Regions from separate parts of the Hydrogenophaga luteola genome, predicted to be linked through region 1. Evidence: riboswitches for the same ligand, from Rfam matches in the RefSeq annotation. Region 1 holds a riboswitch; the other holds the start of a gene.
The links. Region 1 has a riboswitch for thiamine pyrophosphate ahead of thiC (phosphomethylpyrimidine synthase ThiC). Riboswitches for the same ligand answer to the same signal wherever they lie in the genome.
Positions count from the first base shown of each region.

Region 1 (15,062 bases):
AGCACCGCCTTGTCGAAATCGAACAGGGTCTCGGCTTGCAGCGTCATTGCCTGCACCGGGGCTGGCGCAGGAGCGGGCGCGGGCGCAGGTGCTGGCATGGGCACCGGTGCCGGCGCAGGCGCCTGGGCCACCGGGGCGGGCGGGGGCGGCGGCTTGATGGCACCGTCGCAGTCCGGGTGGGCGGTGGCCGGCGTCCAGTTGCTGTTGCGCCAGCACAGCTCGTTCGTTCCATTGCGCCAGGCGAGCGAGCCGTCGCCATTGGTCCAGTTGTCGACAGTCTGGGCACCGGCGGCAGATGCCAGGCTGACCGTGGCGGCCAACAGCAGCATGCGGGGGAGGTTGCGCTTGTTCATGGGTGGTTCCTTTTCTCGAAGCTCCAGTGGAGCGTGGTTGGAAGGACTCTGGCGGGTCGGTCCTCTTCCCTGCCGAGTGAAGCCATTCTGGTTTTTGGCCCCTTCCAGCCCCATCAGAATCCGCCGCATGCGCGTGTAGGACAACACGCCATGCCCGGCCCCACGGCACCGCACCGTCACACCCCTTTGATCAGGGCAGCGTCATCGCCAGGTGCGTGTACAGCGGAATGCCCAGCAGCAGGTTGAGCGGGAAGGTCAGGCCCAGCGAGAGGCCGAAGTACAGCGAGGGGTTGGCTTCCGGTATCGCATAGCGCACCACCGCCGGCACCGCGATGTAGGAGGCACTGGCCGCCAGCGTCATCAGCAGCGCGGTGTCGCCCGCGGGCAGGCCGGCGGTGCGCGCCAGCGCCCAGGCCAGCGACGCGTGCAGCAGCGGCGCCAGCACGCCGTAGGCCAGCAGCACCGGCGAACGCCCGCGCAGACCCGGCAGGTTGCGCGCGGCCATCAGGCCCATGTCGAGCAGGAAGAAGGCCAGCATGCCCTTGAACAGGTCGCCCGAGAAGGGCTGCATGGCCTCGCGCCCGGCCTCGCCGGTCATCAGTCCCACCACCATGGCACCGATCAGCAGCAGCTGCGAGCCGTCGGTGAACGACTCGTGCAGCAGCTTGCGCCAGTCGGTGGACGGGCCGGCCGGGGGCCCCGCCAGCACCGCTGCGCCGCCGCCCAGCACGCCCCCCGCGGTCGCCGTCTGCTGCTGGCGCAGGCGGTTGGCCATCAGCACCGCCAGCACGATGGCGGGCGACTCCATCAGCGCCATGGCCGCCGCCATGTGCCCGCCGTAGGGCAGGCCGATCTTGTCCAGGTGGCCGGTGGCGGTGATGAAGGTCACCGCGCTGACCGAGCCGTAGGTCGCGGCCAGCGCGGCGGCGTCGAAGCCCGAGACCCAGCGCCGCAGCAGCGTGTAGCCGATCAGCGGCACCACCACCGCCAGCACCACGGCGATGCCCAGCCCCGCCACCACCTGCGCGTTCAGGCCCGAGGCCGCGAGCGCGAACCCGCCCTTGAGGCCGAGCGCCATGAGCAGGTACATCGAGAGAAAGCGGGAAATGGCCGGCGGGATTTCCAGGTTCGAACGGACCAGGCCGGCCAGCACGCCGACCACAAAAAACAGGATGGCCGGATCGACCAGGTTGTGCAGGTTCATGGGGAGTTCCTCCGTTGGCCGCGGATTGTGGCGACGCCCATGCATTAAGTAAAATCGATTTTTGTGCGCCACAACATAGATAAATATCTATGAATATCACCTTCCGCCAGATGCGCCTGTTCCTGGCGCTGGCCGACACCGGCAGCGTCAGCGCCGCCGCGCGCGCGCTGCACGTGACGCAGCCGACCGCGTCCATGCAGCTGCGCGAAGTCACCGAGTCCGTCGGCCTGCCGCTGTACGAGGTGATCGGCCGCAAGGTTTTTCTCACCGAGGCCGGCCGCGAGCTGGCCCAGACCGCACGCGCCATCGCCGGCGAATGGGAGCGCTTCGGTCAGCAGGTGAGCGCCATGAAGGGCCTGACCCGCGGGCGCCTGAGCGTGGCTGTGGTCAGCACCGCCAAGTACTTCGTGCCGCGGCTGCTGGGCGGCTTCTGCGAGCAGCACCCCAGCATCGACATTGCGCTGGAGGTGCTCAACCGCGACGGCGTGGTGCAGCGCCTGCGCGAGAACCGCGACGACCTCTACGTCATGTCCCAGCCGCCGGCCGACATGGACCTGCAGGACCAGGTCTTCCTGGACAACCCGCTGCACCTGATCGCCTCCGCCAGCCACCCGCTCGCGCAGCGCCAGCGTCTGGCGCTGCCAGCGTTGGCGGGTGAGCGCTTCATCCTGCGCGAACGCGGCTCGGGCACCCGGCTGGCGACCGACCGCCACCTGGCCGCTGCGGGCTTCGCACCAGCGCTCACGCTGGAACTGGGCAGCAACGAAGCGCTGAAGGAGGCCGTAGCCGGCCACCTGGGCGTGGGCATCGTCTCGCGCCACGCGCTCAAGGCCGAGGAGATTGGCCGCGACCTCGTGCTGCTGCCGGTCAGCGGCTTTCCCATCCGCTCGCAGTGGCACCTGGTGCACCCGCGCGCCAAGCAGTTGTCACCGATTGCGCAGGTGTTCCGTGAGCACCTGCTGGGCAGCGCGGCTCAGTGGGCGGCGGGTGGTGGGCCGACCCAGAATGTCCGCAAGCGCTGAGCACAGACCAACACCCCGGGTCAGACGGCGCGCGCGCCCAGCTGGCCCACCGCCGCCAGCCAGCGCTGCACCCGGCCAGGCTTCGGATGGCTGGCCGGCGCGAACAGGGTGAAGCGCGCGGGCCGGAAACCGACGAAGTTCAGGATCTGCCCGCGCAGCTGCCAGATTAGCGCGTTGCGGTAGAGCAGGCGCAGGAACAGCGACGGCGTGTCGGAGGTCACCACCACCCGCGCGCTGCGCCCCGTCAGCAGCGGCCGAGGCATGCCGGTCCAGCTCGGGTTGCGCGTGTCGAAGGCCTGTCCGGGCAGCAGCGAGCGGTCGAAGAGGCCCTTGAGCTTGGCCGGCAGGCCGCCCCACCACATCGGCGTCACCAGCACGAAATGGCTGCACCACGCCAGGTCGTCCAAAAACGCCTTCAGCGCCGGCTCCAGGGGCTTGGTGGATTCGTAGCCCGCCAGTCCGAAATCGGGGTCGAAATCCAGGTCGTGCAGATGGACGAGGCGCAGCTCGTGGCCGGCCTCGCGTGCCGCGTCGGCGTAGCGCTGGGCGAGCGAGCGGCACAGGGATGACGCGGCCGGGTGACCGTCGAGAACCAGGATGCGGGACATGGCATGACTCCTTTGAAAATGACCACGGTCAAATTCAAACATACAAATTGACCATAGTCAATTAAAAGTTGACTGTGGTCAAAACGTCCGGCACAGTGCCGGCATGCGAAAAGCCGTGCAGCAAAGAACCCTGGAAACCCGGGCCCGCCTGACCGACGTGGCCCAGGCCCTGATCACCGAAAAGGGATTTGGGGCGCTGAGGATCGAGGAGGTCGTGCTGCGCGCGGGAGTCGCCAAAGGCACCTTCTTCGCGCATTTCGCCGACAAGGACGAGCTGATGGACCTGCTCATCGGCGATCGCATCAACGCCGAGCTCGACCGCCAGGCCGCCGCCGCGCCACCCCAGAACGCCGACGAACTCGCCCAGTATCTGTTGCCACTGCTGGAACTGATGGCGTCGGAACGCTATGTGTTCGACGTGATCCTGCGCCGCTCGGGCGCCGCGGCGATGGAAGAGATCGGCCCCATCGCCACCACCTTCGAGCGCATGGGCCAGGTCTGGGGTCCCTGGCTGGCGACCGGCGAATTCCGCAAGGACGTGCCGGTCGAGCTGCTGGTCGAGGGCGTGCAGGCCCTGGTGCTGCAGACCCTGGCGCTGCACTTCTGTGCCCTGCACCAGCACCAGCCGATGAGGGACCGGCTGCTGCCCTACCTGCGGGCCTGGCTCGGCCCGTTCAGCCCACCGCCGCGCTGAGCCAGCGGCGGCAGCAGGTTCCCCGACACCAGTGCGCTCAACAGCCAAGGGACGCCCGGCCAGCGGCTGGCGGGCGCCAGCACGTGGTCGCGCAGCACCGGCAGCACCCGGCTGCCCGACTGGTACATGGGCGTGAACGCCGCACTCATGCCCTGGTACAGCCGCACATGCCAGCGGCGCAGCGCCGCATAGCGCGGCAGTGCCTGCACCAGCGGAAGTTCCTGCAGGGCCGTGGCCAGGGCCCAGGCGTCGAGCAATGCCATGTTCGCGCCCTGCCCCAGCTGCGGGCTGGCGCGGTGGGCCGAGTCACCGATGAAGGCCAGCCCCGGCGCATGGGGCCGGCCCAGGGTGCCGTGGGCGTACCGCGCGGGGGTCATCTGGTCGGTGGCGCTGATCTGGGCCAGGAACGGCGCCATCTCGGGCCAGAGCTGCTGCGCCTGCTCGCGCCAGGCCTCGATCGGGGTCCGGGTCCAACCGTCCAGATCGGCCGTCGGCATCGACCAGAACACCGCCGCCCGAGGTACATCGCCCTCGTGCATGCGCCCGATCGGCAGCACGCCCACCATGCGGCTGGCCGCCTGGTAGCGCTGGCGCAGTTCGTGGGTGGGCAGTGCCGAGCCGTCCGGCCAGGCCACGGTGCCCCAGATGGCGCCGTAGGCCAGCGCACGGGCCTTCAGCGGCGTCAGCCGCGAACCCGCGCCGCTGGCGTCCACCACCAGATCGGCCTCGTCCGCCACCTCGCCTCCGGCCAGACACAGGCGCCGCCGCCCCGACGGTGCCAGCGGTGCCTCGTGCACCTCGCAACCGGTGCGGACCTGCGCGCCCGCGGCCTGCGCCGCTTGCCACAGCACACCGAACAGCGCGGCCCGGTGCATCGCCAGCCCGGGCGAACCCGACCGGTACGACACATCCAGCACGGCCCGGCCTGAGGCCAGGTGCCCCTGCATGCGCGTGATGGCGGCGCCCAGCGAACGCGCCTGCGCCCCCACCCCGATGTGGTCCAGCACCGCCAGCCCGACCGGCTGGATCACCAGCCCCGAGCCCACGGGGCGCGGTTGTTCAAACCGTTCCCAGAGGCACACCTCGTGTCCCTGGCGCGCCGCCAGGCAGGCCAGTGCCAGCCCACCGACGCCCGCGCCGACCACAGCGATCTTCATGCGGTCACTGCGCCATGCCCATGGTGCTGGAGCCGTCGATGGAGACGATCTGGCGCCCGTTGAGCGTGCGCGTCAGCTCATAGGTGTACTCCCCCACCTCGGTGATCGCGGGCATGCGCGGCATGCGCATCGTCGAGGTCTGCCGCACGGTGACGGTGGCGCCCAGCCAAGGGAAGCCCGAGCGCTCGACGCTCACCAGATCGGTGTCGATGTTGACCGAGCTCTGGGTGGCGCGCAGGACGGCCGCGGCGTCCTTGACGTACTCGCACATCTCCGCCTTGCCGCCTTCGAGTGTCTCCGCCCCGCGTGGCGACTCGCTCCTCGTGGACACACGCAGGTTGGACGCGTAGCTGTCACAGAAGCCGTCTTCGGCGTTCAGCTCCTTGCGCTGCTGCGTCTGCAGCCACCCCATCACCGCCGGTTCGGAAAACACATACCAGCCGTGCCCGTAGAAAGCGGCCGCCAGCACGCCGGCCCACATCAGTTTTCTCATCTTGATTTCCCCACCCTCCTCCCTGGAAGGCGCTGCATTGTGGCCGACGCCCGCCACCGGCGGTCCGCGTCAGCGCGGAAAGTTGCCCTCGCTGCGCAGCGTGAGACCGGCGATCTGCAGGCCGCTGAGCCCCCGCCGCAGCACGTAGGTGGCCTCGCCCTGCTCGGACATGGTCAGGCCATTGACCAGGGTGAAGGTGGTGGTCTGCTGCACCTTGGCCGTGGCGGACATCCACGGAAAGCCTGCGCGCTCGAAGCTGAGCACCTCGGTCTGTGTGCTGAGCTGCGGCTTGAGCACGCGCACAAACGCGTTGGAGCTCCTGATGTAGCCGCACACATGGTCCCGCCCACCATCGAGCTGCCATTCGCCCTTGGCATGCACGGCGCGCACGCTCACCTCCGTGTCGAAGGTGAAGTCCTTGCAGACACCTTCCTTCTGCTCCAGCACCGCCAGTTCGTGCTGTTCGATCCAGCGCTGCGCACGCTGCTCGGACAGGGTCCACCACGCATGGCCGTAGAACAGCCCGAGCAAACCCGCCAGCCACAACAGCTTCTTCATCACTCCCCCCTTTAATTCATTTGAAAGTGCCCATGTCGGGCGGCGTGGATTGTTACAGAGTGTTTGCGCCCAATTGGCCATCTTTCATCTTGTTTTATCCGCTTCAGATAATTATCTGAATCAGCTAATATCCGGCAATGAGCACCGACAGTCTCTTCCACCGCGACCTCTACGCCGGCCAAATGGCCGAGCAGCTGCTCAACCCAGGCCCGCTGGACGAAAGCACGCGCTCGGGCGTGTTCCTCTCGGGCATCCGCCGGGTGGGCAAGACCACCTTCCTGCGCCAGGACCTGATTCCCGCGCTGGAGGCCCGCGGCGCGCTGGTGATCTACGTGGACCTCTGGGCCGACCCGGCCAAGAGCCCTTCGGCCCTGGTGAACGAGGCGGTGCGCCAGACGCTGCTGCAGCTGCAGACGCCGGGCTCGGCCCTGCTCAAGCGGCTGCGGGGCCTGCGCCTGGGCGCGGCCGGGCTCAGCCTGGACATCGAGCTGGACCGCATCGGCGAGCCTGGCGGCAGCACGCTGGCCCAGGCCTTCGAAGCCCTGGTCGCGAAGACCAAGACCAACGTGGTGCTGATCATCGACGAGGTGCAACAGACCCTGGGCACCGACGAGGGCCAGGCCCTGCTGCACGCGCTCAAGGCCGCGCGCGACGCCGTCAACGCCAAACCCGGCACGCCCGGTCGCTTCCTGTTCATCGGCACCGGCTCGCACAAGTCGCTGCTGGCCGAGATGACGAGCCGGCGCGCGCAGCCCTTCGCGGGCGCGCTCTCGGCGTCCTACCAGGTGCTCGGCAAGGACTTCGTGCAATGGCAGCTGGACCGCCTCGCGTCGGCGCCCGGCCTCACCCTGCCCAGCCTGGACGCCGCCTGGGAAGGCTTCCAGACCCTGGGCCACCGGCCGGAGGAACTGCTCAAGGCCCTGCGCCAGCTGCAGCAGGTGGGCGGCACCGACCCCGACACCGCCTGGCACATCATCTGCGCCACACTGGCCGGCGCCGCGGCCGACGCCGACCTCAAGGCCTTCGACGACCTGGGCGAACTGGGCAAGGCGGTGTTTGAGCGCATCGCCTCGGGTGGCGAACAGGGCATCTCGGGCCTGTTCGGCGCCGAGTCGCTGGCGTTCTACAGCGAGCGCATCGGCAGCGCGGTGGACGCCTCGCAGGTGCAGAAGGTCGTCGACAAGATGGTCGGCGCCCAGCTCATCATCCGGCCCAGCCACGGCGTCTACACCATCGCCGACCCCTTTGTGCGCAAAGTCTGGCAGGACAAGCAGGCGCTGCTGGCGCCCCCCCCGAAGCACTGAACGAGCCCTCCGGCGACAGGGCGGTCTGGCGCCGGTTTCGATATGCCGATATATTTCGCATGCGAAATAAATCGAACACCACATGCCACCCGCTCGACCGCCCCGCCTCATCTTTCTGCTCAACGCCGCGCAGCGCCGCCTGCAGCAGCTCGTGGCCGCCGAACAGCTGCGCCTGGCCCATGAACAGGACCATGCCCCGTCGCCCGCGCAGGGCGGTCTGCTGTTCGTGCTGCAGGACAGCGACGGCCGCACCATGGGCGAGATCGCGCAGGCGCTGGACCTCGCGCCCTCGGCCGCCACCGGCCTGGTGCAACGCACCGAGGCGCTGGGCTGGGTACAGCGCGCTGCCTGCCCGCAGGACGCACGCACGCAGCGCGTGTGGCTGCTGCCGGCCGGGCGCGATCAGCTGCCGCTGTTGCGCTCGGCCATTCAGCGCATCAACCGCCGGCTGACCGCCGGTTTCACCCCCGACGAACTGGCCACCGTGGCCCGCTGGCTGCAGCACGTGCAACAGAACACCCAGGAGCCCGACGCCCCATGAACACCCCGCACCCGACCCCCGACGAAACCGTGCACATCACCTGCGCCGACGGCCAGCGTCTGCACGGCCACTTCATGGCCCGCAGCGGCGGCCCGGATGGCGGCCTGCCGGTGCTCATCTCGCCAGCCACCGGCGTGCGCCAGCACTTCTACCTGCGCTTTGCGCGCTGGCTGGCGGCGCAGGGCCACGACGTGCTGGTGTTCGACTACCGGGGCATCGGCCTGTCGCTGCACGGCCGGCTGAAGGACTGCCGCGCCACCCTGGCCGACTGGGGCCAGCAGGACCAGGTTGCGGCGCTGGACTGGCTGCTCGCGCGCACCGGGGCGGCGCAAGCCGTCATCGTCGGCCACAGCGCGGGCGGGCAGATGATCGGCCTGCTGCCCAACCACCACCGCGTCGCCCGGCTGGTGGGCATCTCGGCCTCCACCGGCTGGTTCAAGGCCATGCGCCCCGGCTTCCGCCTGAAGGCCAACTTCGGCATGCGGCTGGTGTTGCCGCTGGGCACCCGCCTGACCGGCTACGGCACCACCGCGGTGCTGGGCCTGGGCGAGAACCTGCCGGCCGGCGTGGCGCTGCAGTGGTCGCGCTGGTGTGCCCGTGGCGGCTACGCCACCAACGCCGTGCGCCACCACCCCGAGCGGGACTTCCACGCCCAGGTCCGCACACCGGTGACCGTGCTGCACGCCGAGGACGATGACATCGCCAACGTCGCCACCGTGGCCGACCTGCTGCGCACCCTGCCGGCCGCGCCGCGGCAGGCCCACTGCCTGCGACCACGCGACCACGGCCTGCGCCACCTCGGCCACCTGGACTGGTTCCGCCAGTCGCACCAGAGCGTGTGGCCGCTGATGGCGCGGGCGGTGCGGGGCGAAGCGGTGCTGCCCGCGCCGGGGCACTGAGCCCGTCAGCGCCATCCGCAGATCCAAGCCCAGGAACACCAGGCCGGGACGCAACAGCACCCCGGCAAGAGGCGTCAGACAGACACCGTGTGACCGCTGAGGTTGGTGCAGACGCGGCGCAGCCGCTGTTCGGCCTCGTCAGCCACTGCCTTCACCCCCGCACCCCCCACCAGGCCGACCATGACCTGGGGGTCGAGAAACCCGACCACCACTTCGTGGTCTGCGATCTCGCGCACGATCACATTGCAGGGCAACAGCAGGCCGATGTCGGGCTCGGCCTGCAGGGCCTTGTGCGCCAGCTGCGGGTTGCAGGCGCCGAGGATGCGGTAGCGCAACATGTCCACGCCCAGCTTGGCCTTCATCGTGGCCTGCATGTCGATGTCGCTGAGCACGCCAAAGCCCTCTTCCTTGAGCAGTTCAATGGTGTGGGCGAGCGCTTCGCCGAACGAAGTGCCCTGGATCGTGGTGGAAAAGCCGTACATGGTGGTGTCCTGGTTCTCGGTGCTGCGGAACAACGACGATAGGCGGAAGCAGCGCCTGCGTATGTTCGACAGCGCACGGACCCGGGTGCACACTGGCGCAAGATTCCCTGCGCTGGCGCTGCCGCCGGCCAGGAACCTCGCGAGCCCCCCTTGAACAGCGACAACAACGCACACGGCACCGACACCGGGCTGACCACTGCAGAAGCAGCGCAGCGACTCGCGACCGACGGGCCCAATGTTTTGCCCGGCGGTCAGCGCCGCAGCCTGCTGTCCATCGCGCTGGACACGGCGCGCGAGCCCATGTTCCTGCTCCTGCTGGCGGCGGCCTCGCTCTACATGGTGTTTGGCGACCTGCGGGAAGGCCTCACCCTGATGGCCTTCGTGGTGATCACGCTGGGCCTCACGCTGTACCAGGAGGGCAAGACCGAGCGCGCCATCGAAGCCTTGCGCGACCTGACGAGCCCGCGCGCCCTGGTGGTGCGGGACGGCACGCCGCAGCGCATCGCGGGCAGCGAGGTGGTGCGCGGTGACCTGCTCCAGCTCAGCGAAGGCGACCGGGTGCCGGCCGACGCCTTGCTGGTCTCGGCCGATGGGTTGCATGCCGACGAATCGCTGCTGACCGGTGAAGCGGTGCCGGTGAGCAAGCGCCCTGCCTTGCCGGACGAACTGTCGGCAGCACCGGCCACCGCCGAGGGCCCGGGCAGCCCGCGCCCCGGTGGCGAAGACCTGCCCATGGTCTACGCGGGCACCCTGATCGTGCAAGGCCATGCCCTGGCGCGCGCCACCGCCACCGGCGCGCGCAGCGAGATCGGCCGCATCGGCACCGCACTGGGCCAGGTCGACAACGAGACCTCTCCGCTGCAGAAGCAGACCACCCGCCTGGTGCGCAACCTCGCCCTGCTGGCGCTGGTGCTGAGCATGGCGCTGATGGTGGTGCATGGCCTGGTGCGCGGCGACTGGCTGCAGGCGGTGCTGGCCGGCATCGCCCTGGCCATGGCGATGCTGCCGGAGGAGTACCCGGTGGTGATGACCGTGTTCCCGGCGCTGGGCGCCCGCCGCCTGTCCAGGGAAGGCGTGCTCACCCGGCGCATCAATGCGATCGAGACCCTGGGCGCGACCACGGTGCTCTGCAGCGACAAGACCGGCACCCTCACCGGCAACCGCATGACGGTGACGCACCTGGCCGCGGGCGGGGTCGACCTGCCGGACCGGCTGGCGCTGGATGCCCTGGCCGGTGCCCCCCTGCCCGAGGCCTTCCACACGCTGGTCGAGTTCTCGATCCTGGCCAGCGTGGTGGACCCGTTCGATCCGATGGAAAAGGCGTTCCACCAACTGGGCGAGCGCTTCCTCACCGACACCGAGCACCTGCACCGCGACTGGCGGCTGGTGCAGACCTATGCGCTGAGCCCGGCGCTGCGCGCGATGTCGCATGTGTGGGCGGCATCGGACGGCGGGGCACAGACAGTCGCGGCCAAGGGCGCGCCCGAGGCCGTGATGGACCTGTGCCACCTGGACGATGCGCAGAGGGCCCACATCGCGGGCGTGGTGGACAGGCTGGCCGCCGAGGGGTTGCGGGTGCTCGGTGTGGCGAGCGGCACGTTCGAGGGCCAGGACTGGCCGGCAGGCGAACACGACTTCGACTTCAGCTTCGTCGGGCTGCTGGGCCTGGCCGACCCGGTGCGCCCGCAGGTGCCGGCAGCCATCGCTGAGTGCCGCGCCGCCGGCATCCGCGTGGTGATGATCACCGGCGACTACCCGGCCACGGCGCGGGCCATCGCACAGCAGGCCGGCCTGGCAGGTCCGCAGGCCGAGGTGCTGTCCGGCGACGAAATGACCACGCTCAGCGACGCCGCGCTGAGCGCGCGCATGGCCAACGTGAGCGTCTGCGCCCGCATCGCGCCCGAGCAGAAGCTGCGCATCGTGCAGGCGCTCAAGGCGCGCGGCGACATCGTGGCCATGACCGGCGACGGCGTGAACGACGCGCCCGCGCTGCGCGCCGCGCACGTGGGTGTGGCCATGGGGCTGCGCGGCACCGACGTGGCGCGCGAGGCGGCCTCGCTGGTGCTGGTGGACGACGACTTCGCGGCCATCGTGCGCGCGGTGCGGCTGGGGCGGCGCATCTTCGACAACCTTCGCAAGGCCATGTCCTACATCCTGGCGGTGCACGTGCCCATCGCCGGCACGGCGCTGCTGCCGGTGCTGTTCGGCTGGCCGGCGCTGCTGTTCCCGATGCACATCGCGCTGCTCGAACTCATCATCGACCCCGCCTGCTCGGTCGCGTTTGAAAACGAACCCGCCGAAGGCGACCTGATGCAGCGTCCGCCGCGCGACGCCAGCGCGCCGCTGTTCGGGGGTGTGACCCTGTGGCTGGCGTTGCTGCAGGGCCTGGGTGTGCTGACGGCCGTGCTGGGAGCCTTTGCCTGGGCGGCTCCCCGTCTGCCTGAGCAAGAGGCCCGCGCTTTCGCCTTCGCCACCCTGGTGGTCGGCAACCTGGCGCTGATCCTGTCCAACCGGTCTGCCACCGAGCCATTCTGGGCCACGCTGGGCACGCCCAACCGTGCGCTCTGGTTGGTGGTGGTGCTGACCCTGGCATTGCTGCTGGCGGCGCTGTACGTGCCCTGGGCCGTGGAGGTGCTGCGCTTCGCGCCGCTGCCCTGGCACGAACTCGCGGCGGCCTGCGGGCTCGGCCTGCTGAGCGTGCTCTGGTTCGAGACCATCAAGCAGGTACGGCGCAGACGGCGCAACCAGGCCTGACCGGCGAGGGGCATTTGGCGCCCCGCAAAGAACCACGCTACACTGCGCGCCTGCTCCGGGGTGCACGGGCCTGACAAGGCCCGGCGCTGAGATGGTGTGACACACCGAACCCGTGAACTTGATCCGGCTAGTACCGGCGAAAGAAGAGCGTTGCCTTGAAGGACCCATGGACGGGATGCATCCGTCCACACCCATGGTCCCTCCAGGCGGTCCTCCGGAGCTGTTCGTTTCCGCAACAGCTTTTTCACTCAGGAGACCGCCCGATGAACGCCCCCGACAAGCTCCAGCAGCTGCTCACGCTCACGCGCGAGCCCTTCCCCCAGTCGCGCAAGGTCTATGTGCCCGGCGCTCAGCCCGGCGTGCAGGTGCCCATGCGCGAGATCGCACTGACCAACGGCGAGACCGTCACGGTCTACGACACGTCCGGCCCTTACACCGACCCTGCCGCCGACATCAACATCCGCCGTGGTCTGGCGCCCGTGCGCAGCGAATGGGTGGCCGCGCGCGGCGATACCGAGGCCTATGAGGGCCGCACCCGCGTGGCACTGGACGATGGTGGCAAGCACGGTGAGACTGCGGATGCACGCATCGAGGCCCTGCGCGCCGAAGCCGCCGGCCTGCAGCGCCAGCCGCTGCGCGCCAAGGCTGGCGCCAATGTGACGCAGATGCACTACGCACGCCAGGGCATCGTCACCCCCGAAATGGAGTACATCGCCATCCGCGAGAACGGCAAGCGCGAGTGGATGCGCGAATACCTGGGCGACGCCGAGCGCGAGGCGCGCCTGCGCGGCAACCCCATGGGTGCGCGCATTCCCGACGTGATCACGCCGGAGTTCGTGCGCGACGAGGTGGCACGCGGCCGCGCGGTGATTCCCGCCAACATCAACCACCCCGAGGTCGAGCCGATGATCATCGGCCGCAACTTCCTGGTGAAGATCAACGCCAACATCGGCAACTCGGCCGTGACCTCGTCGATCGAGGAAGAGGTTGAAAAGCTCGTGTGGTCCATCCGCTGGGGCGGCGACACGGTGATGGACCTGTCCACCGGCAAGAACATCCACACCACGCGCGACTGGATCGTGCGCAACTCGCCCGTGCCCATTGGCACGGTGCCGATCTACCAGGCGCTGGAGAAGGTGGGCGGCGTGGCCGAAGACCTGACCTGGGACATCTTCCGCGACACGCTGATCGAGCAGGCCGAGCAGGGCATCGACTACTTCACCATCCACGCCGGCGTGCGCCTGCCCTTCATCCACCTCACCACGAAGCGCCGCACCGGCATCGTCTCGCGCGGCGGCTCCATCCTGGCCAAGTGGTGCATCACCCACCACAAAGAGAACTTCCTGTACACGCACTTCGAAGAGATCTGCGAAATCATGAAGGCCTACGACGTGACCTTCTCGCTGGGCGATGGCCTTCGCCCGGGCTCGGGCGCCGACGCGAACGATGAAGCTCAGTTTGCCGAACTGCGCACGCTGGGCGAGCTGACGCAGATCGCCTGGAAGCACGATGTGCAGACCATGATCGAAGGTCCCGGCCATGTGCCCATGCACATGATTCAGGCCAACATGGACGAGCAGATCAAGCACTGCCAGGAAGCGCCGTTCTACACGCTCGGACCGCTGACCATCGACATCGCGCCGGGCTACGACCACATTGCCAGCGCCATCGGCGCCGCCATGATCGGCTGGATGGGCACCGCCATGCTGTGCTACGTGACGCCCAAGGAACACCTGGGCCTGCCCGACCGCGACGACGTGAAGCAGGGGATCATTGCCTACAAGATCGCCGCCCACGCGGCCGACGTGGCCAAGGGCCACCCGGGCCAGCGCGCGCGCGACGACGCCATGAGCAAGGCGCGTTTCGAGTTCCGCTGGCGCGACCAGTTCGCCCTGGGCCTGGACCCGCAGACCGCCGAGGCCTACCACGACGAAACCCTGCCCAAGGACTCCAGCAAGGAGGCGCATTTCTGCTCCATGTGCGGGCCGAAGTTCTGCAGCATGAAGATCACGCAGGACGTGCGCGACTACGCCGCGGCGAAAGGCCTGAGCGAAGAGCAGGCCCTGGCCGACGGCATGGCACGCAAGAGCGAAGAGTTCAAGGCAGTGGGCGGCGAGTTCTACGTGCCCGTCGACTCCTTGAAAAACAAGGCCTGAGCCATGGCGCGCATCGGTATCGCGGGCGCTGGCCTGCTGGGCCGGCTGCTCGCCTGGCAGCTGGCGGGCACGCACGAGGTGACGGTGTTCGATCCGGCCAATGGCCCGCAGGCCCGCAGCGACGGCCGGGGGCCGGCGGCTTTCACCGCGGCGGGCATGCTCAGCCCGCTGGCCGAGCTGGACAACAGCGGCCCCGCCATCGCAGCACTGGGCTGGCGCTCGATGGTGCTGTGGCGCGAGATCACCGATGAACTGTCCCAACCAGACACGTTCCGCACCCTGGGCAGCCTGCTGGTGGCGCACGGCAGCGACCTGGGCGCAGCCCAGCGCGTGCTGGCCCGGCTGGCCCAGGCGCCCGACCTGGCCGGCGTGGTACAGACCCCGCAGCGGCTGGACCGCGCCGCACTGGCCGCGCTGGAGCCCGCTATCGACCCGCGCCTGCACGCCTGGCTGCTGCCGGGCGAGGGACAGATCCTGCCGCTGCAGGTGCTGCCCGCGCTGTGCGCAGCCGCGCCGCGCGTGCGCTGGCGCTGGCAGCACACGGTGGCATCGGTCGCCCCGGGCCGCATCGTGCTGGACGATGGCAGCGAACAGCGCTTCGACCTCGCCATCGACGTGCGCGGCACGGGCGCACGGCCCGACCTGCCGGTGCGAGGCGTGCGCGGCGAGGTGGTCTGGCTGCAGGCGCCCGGCGTGCCCCTGCACCGGCCGGTGCGCCTGCTGCACCCGCGCCACCGCGTCTACATCGTGCCGCGGCCGGGCGACCACATCGTCATCGGTGCCAGCGAGATCGAGAGCGAAGACCGCTCTCCCGTGAGCCTGCGCAGCGCGGTCGAG
Region 1 covers NZ_JBHRXX010000005.1:97,051-112,112, forward strand. The annotation lists gene ompA (outer membrane protein OmpA) at 1-353, opposite strand, end outside; gene ACFOPI_RS10520 (sodium-dependent bicarbonate transport family permease) at 544-1,551, opposite strand; gene ACFOPI_RS10525 (LysR family transcriptional regulator) at 1,647-2,579, shown strand; gene ACFOPI_RS10530 (NAD(P)H-dependent oxidoreductase) at 2,600-3,187, opposite strand; gene ACFOPI_RS10535 (TetR/AcrR family transcriptional regulator) at 3,291-3,881, shown strand; gene ACFOPI_RS10540 (FAD-dependent oxidoreductase) at 3,836-5,038, opposite strand; gene ACFOPI_RS10545 (hypothetical protein) at 5,043-5,531, opposite strand; gene ACFOPI_RS10550 (hypothetical protein) at 5,601-6,089, opposite strand; gene ACFOPI_RS10555 (ATP-binding protein) at 6,227-7,393, shown strand; gene ACFOPI_RS10560 (MarR family winged helix-turn-helix transcriptional regulator) at 7,476-7,934, shown strand; gene ACFOPI_RS10565 (alpha/beta hydrolase family protein) at 7,931-8,833, shown strand; gene ACFOPI_RS10570 (DUF302 domain-containing protein) at 8,908-9,315, opposite strand; gene ACFOPI_RS10575 (cation-translocating P-type ATPase) at 9,466-12,069, shown strand; TPP riboswitch at 12,116-12,231, shown strand; gene thiC (phosphomethylpyrimidine synthase ThiC) at 12,333-14,225, shown strand; gene ACFOPI_RS10585 (FAD-dependent oxidoreductase) at 14,229-15,062, shown strand, end outside.

Region 2 (15,062 bases), on a different contig from region 1:
CGCCGCAGCTGGAAGGCGGTGACGCTGTGGCCGTCGAACAGGTTCATGCCGAACCAGTCCCAGCCCACGGCCTCGGGGTGCATGAGCGCCTCGCTCCATTCGTGGTCCAGCCAGGCCGTGCCCTGGACCTCGAAGCGCTCGCCCTTCACGCCCAGGGTGCCTCGCACCGCCAGCTGCGGGTGGCTGACGTAGAAGCTGGCCTGTGAAGCCTCGGGGCCTTTGCGCGAGAAGCCCTGGTCGCCCTGCAGCAGCCAGGCCTGGCGGGGCGTGGCTTCGAGGTCGATCTGCAGCTCGTCGCCCGAAGCGCGCGTGGTGTAACGGCCGTCGGCCTCGCGGCGCAGGAACCAGTCGCGGATGGCCACATGGGTGTCTTCGGCGCTGGCGAACACCGCACGCTCGGTGCGCGCCGGCGGTTCGCCGTTCCAGCGCGCCAGGCGCTGGTCGTGCAGCAGCCGGCCGCTGCGCACATCGGTGATGGCGGCGTGGGCGAACAGCAACTGGCGTGCGGCCAGGCGGCCCGGCAGCGATTCGGTGCCATCGACGCGGCTGCGGAAGAAGGTGATCTGGAAACCGAACTCGCGCCCGCTGGCATCTTTCGCGTGGCCGGTCAGGTACCACCACTCGGTGCGCGTGTCGTTGTGGGTGCCGTGGTCGCGCGGGAACACCAGCGGGCGCGGCACCAGATCGCGTGAAAGCGCAGGCAGCGGCGCCGCCAGTCCGGCGGCGATCAGCGCGCGGCGCGTGAGACCGTTCATCACCAGTCCTCCTTGACGGCCTGCACCGCGTCGCGCCCAGCGGCGGCGCGCCCGGCCAGCCAGGCGGTGGCCGTGCCGGCGGCCACCACGGCCGCACACAGCGCCAGCAGGCGCCACCAGGGCAGAGAGAGCTCCATGGTCCAGTGAAAGCTCTGCGGGTTGACCACGTGCACCAGCACCACGCTCACGGCCAGACCCAATGCCAGTCCGGCGAGTGCGCCCAGGGTCGTCCACGACAGGCCTTCGAGCGCGACCACGCCCAGGATCTGCCGGCGCGTCAGTCCCAGGTGGGCCAACAATCCGAACTCCTTGCGCCGCGCCAGCACCTGGGCGCTGAAGCTGGCCGCCACGCCGAACAGGCCGATGCCGATGGCCACCGCCTGCAGCCAGTAGGTGACGGCGAAGCTGCGGTCGAAAATGCGCAGCGAGGTGGCGCGGATCTGGCCCGCCGAAGCGAACTCGATCAGGTCCTGTGCGCCCGCGGACTGCGCCAGCGCACGGACGGCCTCGCGCACCGCGTCTTCGTCGGTGCCAGGCGAGAGGTGCAGCGCGAGGTCGTTGACGCGGGTGTCGCCCGAGAGCCGCTGGTAGTCCGCCAGATCGATGACCACGCTGCCGTGCTGGCGCACGTAGTCGCGCCAGACGCCGGCCACAAAGAAGCGGGTGCCCGCCGGCAGCTTCGGGAACGCCGGGGCGAGCGCGTCCAGCGCGCCGCCCGGGCGCGCGCCGTGCAAATCCATCATGGCCTCGCTCACGTACACCGCCACGGTGTTGGGCGGCGCCTGCACCGCGTCACCAATCAGGGGCAGGCGCTGGCCGGGCTCGCCGGTGTCGTCGTGCACCAGCGGCCGCGCCAGCAGAGTCACCGCCGGCCGGGCCGGGTCCACCAGCACCTCGGTGGCGCGCAGCGGGTCGACGCGGTCGACGCCTGGCACGGCGCGCACCGCGGCCACGAAGTCTGACGGCAGGACCTGCCCTTGCGCGCCACTGCTCGCACTGCGCACATACAGCTGTGCGGGCAGCACGCCGTCGAGCCACTGCGCCACCGAGTCGCGGAAGCTGGCCACCATCACCGTCAGTGCGACCGACAGCGCCAGGCTTGCGACCACGCCGCTGGTGGCCACGGCGGCGGTCTCGCGCAGGCGCCGCGAGCGTTCGACCGCCAGCAGGGGCAAGGCTTGCCCGGCCACACGAGGCGCCACGCGGTCCAGCAGGGCGCCCACCACCAGCGGCAGCGCCGCGATACCTCCGATCAACAGCAGGCCCACCGACACATAGGCGGCCAGCGGAATGCCCGCAACCGGCGGTGCCCAGGCCAGGGTCGCGGCCAGGACCACCAGCCCCACAGCGAGCCAGTGGCTTCGCCGGGACATCGGACCGGCTGCACCCAGCCCCTTGAGCGCGAGGGCCGGCGCCATGGCCGCCGCCGCGCGCGCCGGCCACCAGCCGCCGACCAGGGCGGCGACCACACCCAGCGCGCCGTAGAGCAGGGCGGCCGGCGTGCTCCAGTGCAGCGACGGCGCGACGCCCGAAAAGTAGCCTCCGCCCAGGTCGCCTCCCAGCAGCCGCAGCGCAGCCACCGCCAGCCCGGTGCCCAGCGCCACGCCCAGCGCGCTGCCGATCAGGCCCAGCACCGCCGACTCGGCAAGCACCAGGCGCAGCCGCTCCGGCGCCGAGAGACCCAGGACGCCGAGCAGCGCAATCTGCTGCTGGCGTCGTGCGACCGACAGCGAGAGCACTGAGAACACCAGGAAGCCGCCGGTGAAGAGAGCCACGAGGGCCAGCACGGTCAGATTGACCCGGTAGGCGCGCGAGAGGTTATCGGCGCGCTCGCTCGCCTGACCGGGCGGCTGGGCGATCACATACGGCGGCAGGGCGAGTTCGCGCAGCAGGGCTTGCGCATCGGTGCCCGGCGCCAGACGCAGGTCGATGCGGCTGATTTCTCCGATGCGGTCCATCAGCGCCTGCGCCGCCGCGATGTCCATCACCATCAGGGGTGCGCCGGACGCGTTGACGGTGCCGGCTACCCGCAGGGTCGCGCGCTCCAGGCCACTCTGCACCTGCAGCGTGGCCGGTAGATCGCCCGAAGGCGCCAGCGCCTGGCTCGCCGCCGGGTTGAGGAACACCGCATCGGGGGCGAACAGCTCGAAGCGCCCCCGGCCCGTTGGATCGTCGCCCGGCGTGGGCAGCGGCATCAGCGCGGGCGAGACGGCGGCCACCGACAGGGCATCCACGCCGACCAGCCGCACGCCCAGGCGCTGGTCATTGGCGAGCAGAACCGATGTGGACACTTCCAGCACCGGGCTCGCGGCCGCCACACCCGGCGCCTGCGCCACCGGCTCCACCAGGGCGTCGTTCAGCCCGCCCTGGCGCGCGCGCAATGAGAGGTCGGGCTGACCGTTCACCGCGCTCACCGCCCCGGAAAACTCCGCCAGCGCCGACGCATTGATCAGCTGCACCGCCAGCGCCAGTGCCACGCCCAGCATCACCGCCACCACGGCCGCGGCCGTGCGCCAGGGGTGGTGGCGCAGTTCCTGCCAGGAGTAGGTCTTGAGCAGCGCGAACATGGTGCGAGCTTAGCGCCGCACCCCGGCACCTGGGCGGGACGTGGTCATGTGGTCCAATACGGGGTTTCCAACCAACTTTCCCTTGAGACTGACATGGGCAACAAAATCGTCACCGAAGCCGACCGCAAAGCCTCCCCCCGTCCCACCGCCGCCAACGGCGTGGTGCTGCCCACCCCCGGCCGTGGCCAGCGCGTGAGCCTGGAGCGTGGTGTGGCCACCCGCACCAAGAAGAACCCCGGCAAGCGCTCGAAGAAGGGCGGCTGATTGCCCGGGTTGTCGCACCCGACCTCAGGAAAAAAGGCCCGTCAGGGCCTTTTTTCTTGGCTGCAGAGCCTCAGCATTACTCCAGTCTGATCACCTCGCCGTTGGCGACGCGTGTGAGGTAGACCGTGTTGCCAAGCATGCGTGCTTCGGAACAGCCGCTGTTTGGTATGCGGTTCCATTCAATGCACATCTGGCTGCCTTCGATTCGCCAGCGCCCCGAGTCGTTGGTCTGGCCCGCGTTGACGTACACGAAATCGCTCTTGAACTGCAGCCGGACCTCGCCGCCACTGGCAGTGCGGTAGGAGAACGAGTTCCCCGTCAGTCTTTCCTTCAACACCTCGGGCGCCACCGGCTGGGCGTCGGGCGGGAAGGTGGGCAGCGGCGCTGCCGACTGTGCACTTGCGAAAGAGGGAATGAAGCCGAGACACAGGGTGACCAGCAGTGCGGGGACGGTCGGGGTGTGTGACATGGGCATTTCCTTGAAAAATCGCATGCTAGGGCTTGGCCCGCCCGTCGCGCCAGCAACATCCCTTTGGGCTGACAGGCATGGAGCGGGATACGCCGCCAGACGTTGCCACAACCTACAATCTCGCGTTTCACCGGGGGTGCGCCGCCGCAAGGCCTGGGCGCTGAGAAATACCCCTCTCACCTGATCTGGGTTGTGCCAGCGTAGGGAGCGTGACAAGCCGGTCCGCCGTTTGCCGTGGTCCGTCCTGCTCAAGCCCTCGCGGGCGTTTTGACAAGGCGGCTTCACATGCAACGGCGGTTTCTCTTTTCGGCGCTCTTCTCCCTCTCTTCGTTGTCGCTCGCGGGCCTGGCCCAGGCGCAGGCACCCATGCCGCTGCGCGTGCTGACCCACAGCTCGTTCGACCTGCCCAAGGAGCTGCTGGCGCAGTTCGAGAAGGACGCGGGCGTGCGGCTGCAGATCGTCAAGGCCGGTGACGCCGGCGAGATGACCAACAAGCTCATCCTGACGAAAGCCAAGCCGATTGCCGACGTGGCCTTTGGCATCGACAACACCCTGCTGCCGCGTGCGCTGGCCGCCGGCGTGGTCGAGCCCTACACCGGCCCCGCGGCGCAGCGCGCGGCCGCGGTGAGCATGGACGGCGGCGTGGTGCCGGTGGATTTCGGCTACGTCAATCTCAACATCGACAAGGCCTGGTTCGCGAAGAAAGGCCTGGCCCTGCCGGCCTCGCTGGAGGACCTCACCAAGCCCGCCTACGCCAAGCTGCTGGTGGTGCAGAACCCCGCCACGTCCAGCCCCGGCCAGGCCTTCCTGTTTGCGACCATCGCCGGCCTGGGCGAAGAGGGCGCTTTTGAGTGGTGGGGCCAGATGCGCGGCAACGGTGTGAAGGTGGTCAAGGGATGGACCGAGGCCTACTACACCGAGTTCACGCGCAACGGCGGCACGCACCCTATCGTGGTGAGCTACGCCAGCAGCCCGGCGGCCGAGGTCTTCTACAGCAAGGAAAAGATCACCGAGTCGCCCACCGCCAACCTGTTCCTCAAGGGCGGCGTGTTCCGCCAGGTTGAGGGTGTGGCCTTGGTCAAGGGCGGCAACCCTGCGGCGCGCGAAGCCGCTGGCAAGTTCATCGAGTTCCTGCGCTCGGCGCCGGCGCAGCAGGCGCTGCAGACCACCATGTGGATGTACCCGGCCGAAGCCGGCGCGGCGCGGGTGGACGTGATGAAGGCGCATGCCGTCGAACCGACGGTGTTTGACAACCCGGCTCCCGCCGAGATCAACAGCAAGGGCAAAGCCTGGCTGCAGCGCTGGACCAAAACGGTCCTCAAGTGAGCCTGTCCCGCCGCTGGCTGCTGCCTGCACTGCCGCTGGTTTTCCTGGCGGTGGTGCTGGTGGCGCCAGTGCTGCGGCTGCTGGCTGAGGGGCTGGCGCCCGGCGCGGCCGATGCCGAACCGCTGCGCTGGCTCGACGTCTGGCAGGACGATCACCTGCGCTGGCGCGTGCTGTGGTCGTTCGCGCAGGCGGCCATCACCTGCGCCCTGGCGCTGCTGCTGGGCCTGCCGTGTGCCTGGGTGCTGGCACGGCGTGAGTTTCCGGGCCGCAGACTGGTGCTGCGCCTGCTGATGCTGCCCTTCGTGGTGCCGACCCTGGTGGCGGCCATGGGCGTGCTGGCGCTGTGGGGACCGCGCGGCCTGGTCGGCGGGCCGCTGGCCGAGGCCGGCATCGGACTGACCGACACGCCCTGGCTGCTGCTCTACGGCAACCTGTTCTTCAACCTCTGCCTGGTGGTGCGCGCCGGGGTCGACGCGCTGGAACAGGTCGGCGCTCAGCGGCTGGCGGCCGCACGCACCCTGGGCGCCACACCCTGGCGTGCGTTCTGGCGCATCGAGTGGCCGGCCATTGCACCCTGGCTGGCGTCGGCGCTGTGCCTGGTGTTCCTCTACTGCTTTGCGGGCTTCGGCCTCGCGCTGGTGCTGGGTGGCCAGCGCTTCGCCACCGCCGAGGTCGAGATCTACACCCTGGTGGCGCACGAGCTGGAGCTGGGCCTTGCGGGTGTGCTCGCGGTCTGGATGATGGCGCTGACCGGCGCGGTCGCGCTGGCCTATGCCTGGCTGGAACGGCGGCTGGCCGCGCCGGCGCGGGTCACACCGGTGCTGCGGCAGCGGCCCTCGGGCGCCCTTCAGTGGCTCGGCGTGGCCGGCGCGATGGGGCTGCTGGTGCTGGTCTGTGTTGCGCCGCTGGCGGCCATTCTCTGGCACGCCGCGGCGGCCCTTTTTTCCGGTCAGGGTGCGGCCGTGCTCACCGACCCCGAAACCTTGACCGCGCTGGGCAACACGCTGCGCTTCTCGGTGCTGGCCGTCGTGTTTGCAACCACGCTCGGCCTGTCGCACGCCTTTGCCCTGCAAGGCGCGGTGGCCTGGCGCGCGCTGGCCTTCCTGCCCTTCGTGGTCTCGCCCGTCAGCGTGGCCTTTGGCCTGCTGCTGCTCTACCCCGACTGGAGTGCGAGCCTCGCGGTGCTGCTGGCGGCGTATGCGCTGCTGGCCTGGCCCTTCGTCACCAAGTCGGTCAGCTCTGCGCTCGACAGCCTGCCCGCCCACTATGCGCAGGCCGCGGCCACACTCGGCGCCTCGCCCTGGCGCGTGTTCCGTCGCGTGACCCTGCCGCTGATCGCACCCGCGCTGCGGCGCGGCATGGCCTTCGCCGCCGCCACCGCGCTGGGTGAGTTCGCGGTCACGCTGTTCCTCTCGCGGCCCGAGTGGACCACGCTCACCACCCTTATCCACCAGCACCTGGGCCGGCCCGGTGCCGTCCAGCTCGACGCTGCCTTCGTGCTCGCGGCGCTGCTGATGGCGCTGGCGCTGCTGGCCTTCCTGCTGATCGAGGGACGCGACAGGGACAATGCCCTCCATGCTTGAACTGCGCAACATCCACAAACACTGGCATGACGCTGCGGAGTGGCCGCTGCTCTCGGGTGTGAACCTGCGCGTTGACGCGGGCGAGACGGTGGCGCTGCTCGGCGCCTCGGGCAGCGGCAAGAGCACGCTGCTCAAGATCGTCGCCGGGCTCGAAGCGCCGGAGCAGGGCAGCGTCTGGTTCGATGGCGTGGACATCACCGGCTGGCCGCCAGAGCGGCGCGGCTTCGCTCTGATGTTCCAGGACTTCGCGCTCTTCCCGCATCTGAACGTGCGCGACAACGTGGCCTTCGGCCTGATCGAGCAGCGCGTGCGCAAGGCCAAAGCCCGCGAGCGCGCGCAAGCCATGCTGGCGCGTTTTGGCCTGGGTGGTCACGGCGACGCTCGGGTCTGGACGCTCTCGGGCGGCGAGCAGCAGCGCGTGGCGCTGGCGCGGGCGCTCATCACCCAGCCGAGAGCACTGCTGCTGGATGAGCCTTTCAGCGCGCTGGATGCCCACCTGCGCGAGCAATTGCGCGACGAGTTCCGCGAGCGCATCGCCGAGGCGGGCATGACGGCCATCCTCGTCACACACGACGCACAGGAGGCCCAGGCGATGGCGCAACACGCGTGGACCCTGCGCGATGGGCGCCCACAGTCCCTGTGGTGAGCATTCGCCGACGACCGGCGGGGCCGCCGCGTTGCATGAGAATGGCAGCATGGACGCATATCTGCTGATCGGCAACGCCAACACCCGCAAGACCTCCGTCATCCGCAGCCTGACCGGTTGCTTCAACCGCAGCGTGCGCGACATCCAGCTGCAATCCGGCAGACCGGTGCGTTTCTATGCCCGTGTCGGCGCGTTGCAGAACACCCGCACGACGCTGGACGATTTTGTACAGGAGGTGAACCGTTCGCGCTGCGATGCGGTGTTGTTCTCCCTGTTGCCGAATGCCGTGCACACGGACCTCATGGACTACCCCGACGCCTTGACCTATGTGACGGGTCTGCGCGAGCGAGGCTGGCGCATCAAGGGCGTGGCGGTGCTCGGACAGGACGGCGGTGGCGTGCGCGCGACCAACCTGCGCCAGTACATCCAGGCCGGCACCGCGCCGATCAACGTCACGGCCCGCGAGGTGCGTGCGCAGTTCGGCTGGCTCTGACCTCCGCCGCTGGAACGTTGGGTCAGAATGGGTGGGCACCCGCCACGCGGTGCGTCTTCATTTCAACCGGAGCACACGAATGGGCTGGTTTTCCAAAAGCACCGACGGATTCTTCCTCTCCACCACCACGCCACCGGACATCCAGCAGAAGCAGTACCTGGGCGTGGTCAACGGCGAAGCCATCATCGGCGCCAACATTTTCCGCGACATGTTTTCGTCCGTGCGCGACGTGGTCGGTGGCCGGGCGGGAGGCTATGAGCGCGCGCTGTCCGGGGCGCGCGACGCGGCACTGGAAGGACTGATCGAGGCGGCCAAGGAACTGGGCGCCAACGGCGTGATCGGCATCGACTTCGACTACGAGGTCCTGGGCGAGACCAACGGGATGATGATGGTGGCCGTCAGCGGGACGGCGGTGAAGCTGGGGTAATGTCCGCGGCAGGCAGTGACGGCGGCGTCTCGGAGCGCAAAGCCTTCAACAGCTTCATCCCCCCACGCCCATTGACCTCCTGCCCCAGCCGCGCCTGCTCGGCGCGGATCGCGGCGCGGCTCTTGTCGCCGAGCATGCCGTCGACCAGTCCCACCTCGTGGCCGGCGAGCAGCAGCAGGACCTGCAGTTCGCGCCGTTCGGCGCGCGAGAGGCCCGGGTCGTCCGTGGGCCAGGGGGTGGCGAATGGGCCGGCGCCGCGCAGGCGGTCGCTCAGGTGGGCGATGGCCAGGCCGTAGCTTTCGGCGGCGTTGTAGCTGTAGATTGCATCGAAGTTCCTGAACACCAGAAAGGCGGGGCCGGTCGGTTCCGAGGGTGTCATCAGGCCGGCGCTGCCCAGGCCCGTGGGCAACGGTGAGCCGTCGACCTTGCGCAGCCCGCGCGCCACCCATTCGCTCACTGGCCGTTTGCTGCGCCGGCCCTCGCCGTCGGTGCTGAAGCCGGACGGCAGCTGCACCTCGAAGCCCCAGGGCTGGCCGCTCTGCCAACCGGCCTTGGCCAGGAAGTGGGCGGTGGAGGCCAGCGCGTCGGCGGTGTTGTCCATCAGGTCGCGCTTGCCGTCGCCATCGCCGTCGACCGCCAGGCGCTCGAAGGTGCTGGGCATGAACTGGGTGTGGCCGAAGGCGCCGGCCCAGGAGCCGACCAGGCGCTCGGGCGCGATGTGACCGGCCTGCAGGATGCGCATCGCTGCGTACAGCTCACCTTGAAAGAACGACTGGCGTCGGCCGTAGCAGGACAGCGTGCCCAGCGCCTGCACCAGCGGGTACTTGCCCAGGCTCTGGCCGAAGTTGCTCTCCACGCCCCAGACCGCGACCACGGTGGCGGGGTCGACACCAAAGCGTTGCTGCACCCGTTCGAGCACCGCTGCGTGCTGCTGCAACATGGTCTGACCCTGCTGCACGCGCTCGTCGTCGACCAGACCGCTGAGGTAGTCCCAGATCGGCATGCTGAACTCGGGCTGGTAGTTCAGCTTGTCGATCACGCTCATGTCGGGCGCGAGGTCGCGGGTCAGGAAGCGGAAGGTGGTTTCCGATACGCCCTCGCGGCGCGCGTTGTCGCGCAAGCCGTCGAGGCACTGGGTGAACTCGGGCGGGATGGCGGTGGGTTCGGTCTGCGCGAAGCCAGGCAGGGCGATGGCCAGCGCGGCAGCCGCCAGAAGCGGTGAGAGACGGTTCATGAAAACGGAAAAGGAATCAGACAGCCCAGGTGGAACCGTGTTCGGGAACGAGGGCGCGCCAGCCGAGTTCGTGTTCGATGCGCTGGCGCAGTGCGTCGGAGGCGCCCAGGTCGCCGTGCGTGATGAACACGCGGTGAGGCGCGTGCGGTGAGGTGCGCAGCCAGTCCATGAGCTGGCTGGCGTCGGCGTGGGCCGAGGCGGACTGCAGCTGCACGACCTCGGCGCGCACCGACACGTCCTGCCCGTGGATGCGGATGGCCTTGTTGCCGCGGGACAGCGAATCGCCGCGCGTGCCCGGTGCCTGGTAGCCGGTGAGCACCACCATGTTGCGGTGGTGGCCCAGGTAGAGCGCCAGGTGGTGCAGCACGCGGCCGCCGGTGGCCATGCCGCTGGCGGCCAGGATGATCTTGGGGCCGTGCTGCTGCGCGATCGCCTTCGATTCGTCCACGCTGCGCACCATCTTCGCCACGCGCTCCATGTCGCGGCACTGCGCGGCGTTCAGGCGGTGCTCGCCCAGGTGGCGGTCGTAGAGGTCGGTGGTGTGCACGGCCATCGGGCTGTCAAGGTAGATCGGCAGGCTGTGCGGCAGCACGCCGTTGGCCTTGAGCAGGGCGATGGCGTGCAGGATTTCCTGCGCACGGCCCACGGCGAACACCGGCAGCACCGCGGTGCCGCCACGCGCGGCCACGCGCTGTAGCGCCGGACCGAGTTCGGCCAGCACGTCCTCGTCGGGATGTTCGCGGTCGCCGTAGGTGGATTCGATCACCACCGCGTCGGCGGCGGGTGGCTTCTCGGGCGGCAGCATCAGCATGTCGTCGGGCCGCCCCAGGTCGCCCGAGAACAGGATCTTTTTGCCGCTCACCTCCAGCAGCAGGCTGGCCGCGCCCAGGATGTGGCCGGCGCGGATGAAGCGCGCGGTCCAACCGTGCAGCGGCTCGAAGGCGCGGTCCATGGGCACGGCGTGCAGCAGCTTGAGCGAGTCGAGGGCGTCGGCCTCGGTGTAGAGCGGCAGGGCGGGCGCGTGTTTGGTGAAACCCTTGCGGTTGGCGAAGGCTGCGTCTTCTTCCTGGATGTGGCCGCTGTCGGGCAGCAGGATCTGCGCAAGGTCGCGCGTGGCCGGTGTGCACCAGACCTTGCCGTGGAAACCTTCCTTGGCCAGCAGCGGCAGGTAGCCGCTGTGGTCCAGGTGCGCATGCGTCAGCAGCACGGCGCCGATGTGGTTGGGCAGCACCGGCAGGGGGGCGCGGTTGCGCAGGCGCAGCTGCTTGTAGCCCTGGAACAGCCCGCAGTCGACCAGCAGGCTCTGACCGTTGAACTCGACCAGGTATTTGGACCCGGTCACGGTGCCGGCGGCACCCAGGAAGCGGATATGGACGTTCATGCGGGGCATGTTACCCCTCAGGAGGAAGGGAATGCCCTGGGCGCCAGGAGTGGGCAGACATGAGGCAACAGAAGTCTTGCGCCCGGTCAGAGGCCGGATCTGCGAGTGATTCCCCACGCTATTTCCGACTAAAGCTGTTCGCGCTTGGGTCGATAGTTCTGGGACGACCAATGTCGCCGTGAGGCCGCGGTGGCCGCGAGCCCACTACTTTTCTATCCATTCTGGAGCTTACAAATGATTCGTCGCCATGCCTTGTCCGCCGTGTTCACCACCGCCGCTCTCCTCGCGATGGGTTCCCCCGTTCTGGCCGAAGACCGCGGCAGCAAAGATGAAGCCATGCAGATGGTCAATGCGGCTTTCGACCACATGAAAAAGGCTGGGGATGCCAAGGCCCTGGATGACTTCACCAAAGACAAGGCTGCATGGGTCAAGAAAGACCTGTACGTGTTCGTCTTTGATACCAAGGGCACCTTCATCGCCCACGGGGCCAACGACAAGCTGGTGGGTCGCGATATGAGCAACATGAAGGACGCCAACGGCAAGGCCATCTTCCCGGCCATGAAGGAAGTCGTGGCCAAGGGAACGGGCTGGGTGGACTACGACTGGGCCCATCCGCAGACCAAGAAGGTGGAAGGCAAAAGCTCTTACGTACGCCAGACGCCGGACGGCAAGGGTCTGATCGGCGTCGGCATCTATCGCTGAGCTGGCCTTTCAATGCGTGTACCGCGCGCAGGATGGACTGCGGCGGTGCACGCTGTGCATCGCGTTCTTCCAATGCTGTCGTTCTGAAAGACGTCATGAAACTGCTCAACAGGCTCTCTTTGGGTGCCAAGCTTTCACTCGCGCCGCTGGTGGCGATCGCCTCCCTGGTCATCGTGGCCCTGCTGACCACCTGGCTGGGTATGCGCCTGCTGGAGGCGCAGCGCTCGATGAATGAAGTCAACATGCCCAGAATGGAGCGCATCCAGGCATTGGATGGCGCCATCAAGGGGCTTCAGGGGCAGGTCATGCAGACGCTGTCCTGGGAGTCCATCGGGCAGAAGGCTGAACGCATTGCAGAACTCGACAGTCGCATATTGAAAGAGCTGGACCAGTACCGAAAAGAGCTCCAAAGTGTTGCGGATGATCCGGGCATTTCGACGGAACAGCGCACGCAGATGGCGGAGCTGTCCAAGGTGTTCCAGGTTTACGACAAGACTGTTCGTGAGACCCTGGACATCAAGAGCGCAGGGGTGGCCACTGCAGCCAGCTTCGTGTTCACGCTTGATGCCGAGTATGCGAATGCCTCCAAGCTCCTGCGCGACATGGTCACCGCCGAGAAGGCGGGTGTGGCGAACCTGGTGAGCTCCAACCAGGAATCAGCTTTGGGCGGTGCACTGTTCCTGCTGGTCGTGATGGTGGTTGCGGTGTCCGTGTCTGTCTTGCTGTCGTGGGCCACCCATCGTGCAATCGTGCTGCCACTGCGCAAGGCTTCCGACTTCGCACGCACGGTCGCTGAAGGCGATCTGACGAAGTCCATGGAAGTGCCGTCTCGTGATGTGGTGGGCGATCTGGTGCAATCCATGAACGACATGCGCAAGCGTTTGCTTGAACTGGTGTCCAGCGTTCGCGAGTCGGCGGAAAACGTGGCGACTGCCTCGGCAGAAATCGCCAGCGGCAACGCAGACCTTTCGATTCGCACCGAGTCGCAGGCTGCATCCTTGGAGGAAACCTCTGCGTCCATGCAGAACATGGTGGATGCCATTGCGCGCAGCGCTGAAACGGCCAGCAGTGCCGCGCAGTTGTCAGGCTCGGCTCTGAACGTGGCGAACGACGGCGGCTCTGTGGTGGCTCAGGTGGTGGAAACCATGCAGCGAATCACCGACAGCAGCCGCAAGATGGCCGAGATCATCGCGGTGATCGATGGCATCGCCTTCCAGACCAACATCCTTGCGCTCAACGCTGCGGTTGAGGCTGCACGGGCGGGAGAGCAGGGGCGAGGGTTTGCGGTTGTGGCCGGGGAGGTGCGCTCACTGGCGCAACGTTCCGCACAGGCTGCGAAAGAGATCAAGACCCTTATCGACGCATCGGTTGAACGTGTGGACGAAGGGCAGTCGCTGGTTCAGGTGGCAGGCAAGACCATGAGTGAGATCGTGGGGCAGGTCAACCAAGTCAGTCAGTTGATTGCGGAGATCAACACCTCCAGTTCCGCCCAAGCCACGAGTGCTCGGGAAATCAACCAGGCCGTGGTGTCCCTCGACCAGGGTACGCAGCAGAACGCTGCGCTGGTGGAGGAGAGCGCCGCGGCTTCTGAAAGCCTCAAGAGACAGTCCGCCGATCTCATTTCCCTGATGGCGGTTTTTCGTACCTGAGTCTTTGCAGGCACCCTGCCCGCACACGGCAGCGGTGCCAGATGGCTTCGTCGTTGCTCACACCATCGAGTTGAGCAGCATCATGAAGATGAAGCCAGCCATCAGCGTGACCGAGGCCATGCCCTCGAAGCCGTTGCGGTGCGTCTCGGGAATGATCTCGTGGCTGACCACGAACAGCATGGCGCCGGCCGCGACGGCCAGACCCACCGGGTACAAGGCCGGCAGGCTCCCGAGCACGGCAAGGCCAACGACGGCGCCGAAGGGTTCGGCCAGGCCGGTGAGCGCGGCCACAGCCCAGGAACGGCCGGCGCTCTGGCCCAGTGTGCGCAGGGCCATGGCGACGATCAGACCCTCGGGCATGTTCTGCAGGCCGATCGCCAGCGCCACCGAGGCGCCCGTATTCAACGCCTCACTGCCGTCGACCCCCAGCGCGGTGCCTGCATAGGCGGCACCGACGGCCAAGCCCTCCGGGACGTTGTGAATCAGGATGGCCAGCACCATGAGCCAGGCGCGCTGGCCGGTGGTGTGCTCGTCGGACTGCGGCATGGCGTGGCCGGCGGCGGCGGGCGGCAGCACGGCATGTTCGTGCGGGGTGAAGCGGTCGATGGCGAGCATCAGCGTCATGCCCAGGGCAAGTCCCAGGGCGGTGAGGCCAGCGGCGCCGACCGCGCCGACGGCCGTGGAGTCCATGAGCGCCCGACCGGCGTCCAGCGAGGGCAGCAGCAGCGCGAAGAATGCCGCGGCCAGCATGACGCCTGCGGCGAAGGCCATGAAGGCCGCTTCCTGTCGCTTGCCCAGTCGCTCGACCATGAACACGGGCAATGCGCCCACCGCGGTGGCCAGCGCTGCGATCAGCGACGCCTGTACGCCGGCTGTCATGCCGCTGCTGGCGCCGGTGGCGTCCCACCAGTGGCGGGTGGGGGCCCAGAAGGTGCTGCCCGCAGCCAGCCCGGCCATGACAAGCAGGCCCACACCCAGGGCCATCAAGGCATGACGCAAAGCATGCGGCGGTGCTGGCAGTTCCAGCTGCTGCATCTGCAACCAGACAGGGCGGACTTGGCGGATCAGGGCGGTCATGGAAGCTCCTCAGCGGGGCAATCGGGGAAGGCTTGAATTTTGTTAAAAACTATCAATTCTGGCCATTTGATTGTCCGAATCGGCGCCATAGACAACGACAGACGGTTTGCTCAGTTGATTTGGTAATAAATAACTGAAAACGTATTCGTTCCAGTTTTGAGAGCCGGCTTTCATGATCCGTTCCGTTGATCACCCATTCCGGAGCAAAACCATGACCACCCGCCGCCAGTTCGCCACCTCCCTCATCGCCGTCGCCGCGCTGACCGCCGCCAGCGGCGCCGCCTGGGCCCAGCCCGCGCCCGTGACCCTGCTCAACGTGTCCTACGACCCGACGCGCGAGCTGTACGTGGAGTTCAACGCCGCCTTCGCCAAGGCCTGGAAGGCCAAGACCGGCCAGGACGTGACCATCAAGCAGAGCCACGGTGGCTCGGGTAAGCAGGCCCGTTCCATCATCGACGGCCTGGACGCCGACGTGGCCACCCTGGCACT
Region 2 covers NZ_JBHRXX010000002.1:388,596-403,657, forward strand. The annotation lists gene ACFOPI_RS05640 (lipocalin-like domain-containing protein) at 1-755, opposite strand, end outside; gene ACFOPI_RS05645 (FtsX-like permease family protein) at 755-3,322, opposite strand; gene ACFOPI_RS05650 (hypothetical protein) at 3,416-3,586, shown strand; gene ACFOPI_RS05655 (hypothetical protein) at 3,663-4,055, opposite strand; TPP riboswitch at 4,178-4,280, shown strand; gene ACFOPI_RS05660 (thiamine ABC transporter substrate-binding protein) at 4,341-5,381, shown strand; gene ACFOPI_RS05665 (ABC transporter permease) at 5,378-6,964, shown strand; gene ACFOPI_RS05670 (ABC transporter ATP-binding protein) at 6,957-7,610, shown strand; gene ACFOPI_RS05675 (hypothetical protein) at 7,660-8,103, shown strand; gene ACFOPI_RS05680 (heavy metal-binding domain-containing protein) at 8,183-8,530, shown strand; gene ACFOPI_RS05685 (lytic murein transglycosylase) at 8,502-9,764, opposite strand; gene ACFOPI_RS05690 (MBL fold metallo-hydrolase RNA specificity domain-containing protein) at 9,781-11,145, opposite strand; gene ACFOPI_RS05695 (cache domain-containing protein) at 11,407-11,847, shown strand; gene ACFOPI_RS05700 (methyl-accepting chemotaxis protein) at 11,943-13,496, shown strand; gene ACFOPI_RS05705 (ZIP family metal transporter) at 13,554-14,573, opposite strand; gene ACFOPI_RS05710 (sulfate ABC transporter substrate-binding protein) at 14,785-15,062, shown strand, end outside.
Region 2: another riboswitch for thiamine pyrophosphate. It lies ahead of ACFOPI_RS05660 (thiamine ABC transporter substrate-binding protein); the one in region 1 lies ahead of thiC (phosphomethylpyrimidine synthase ThiC).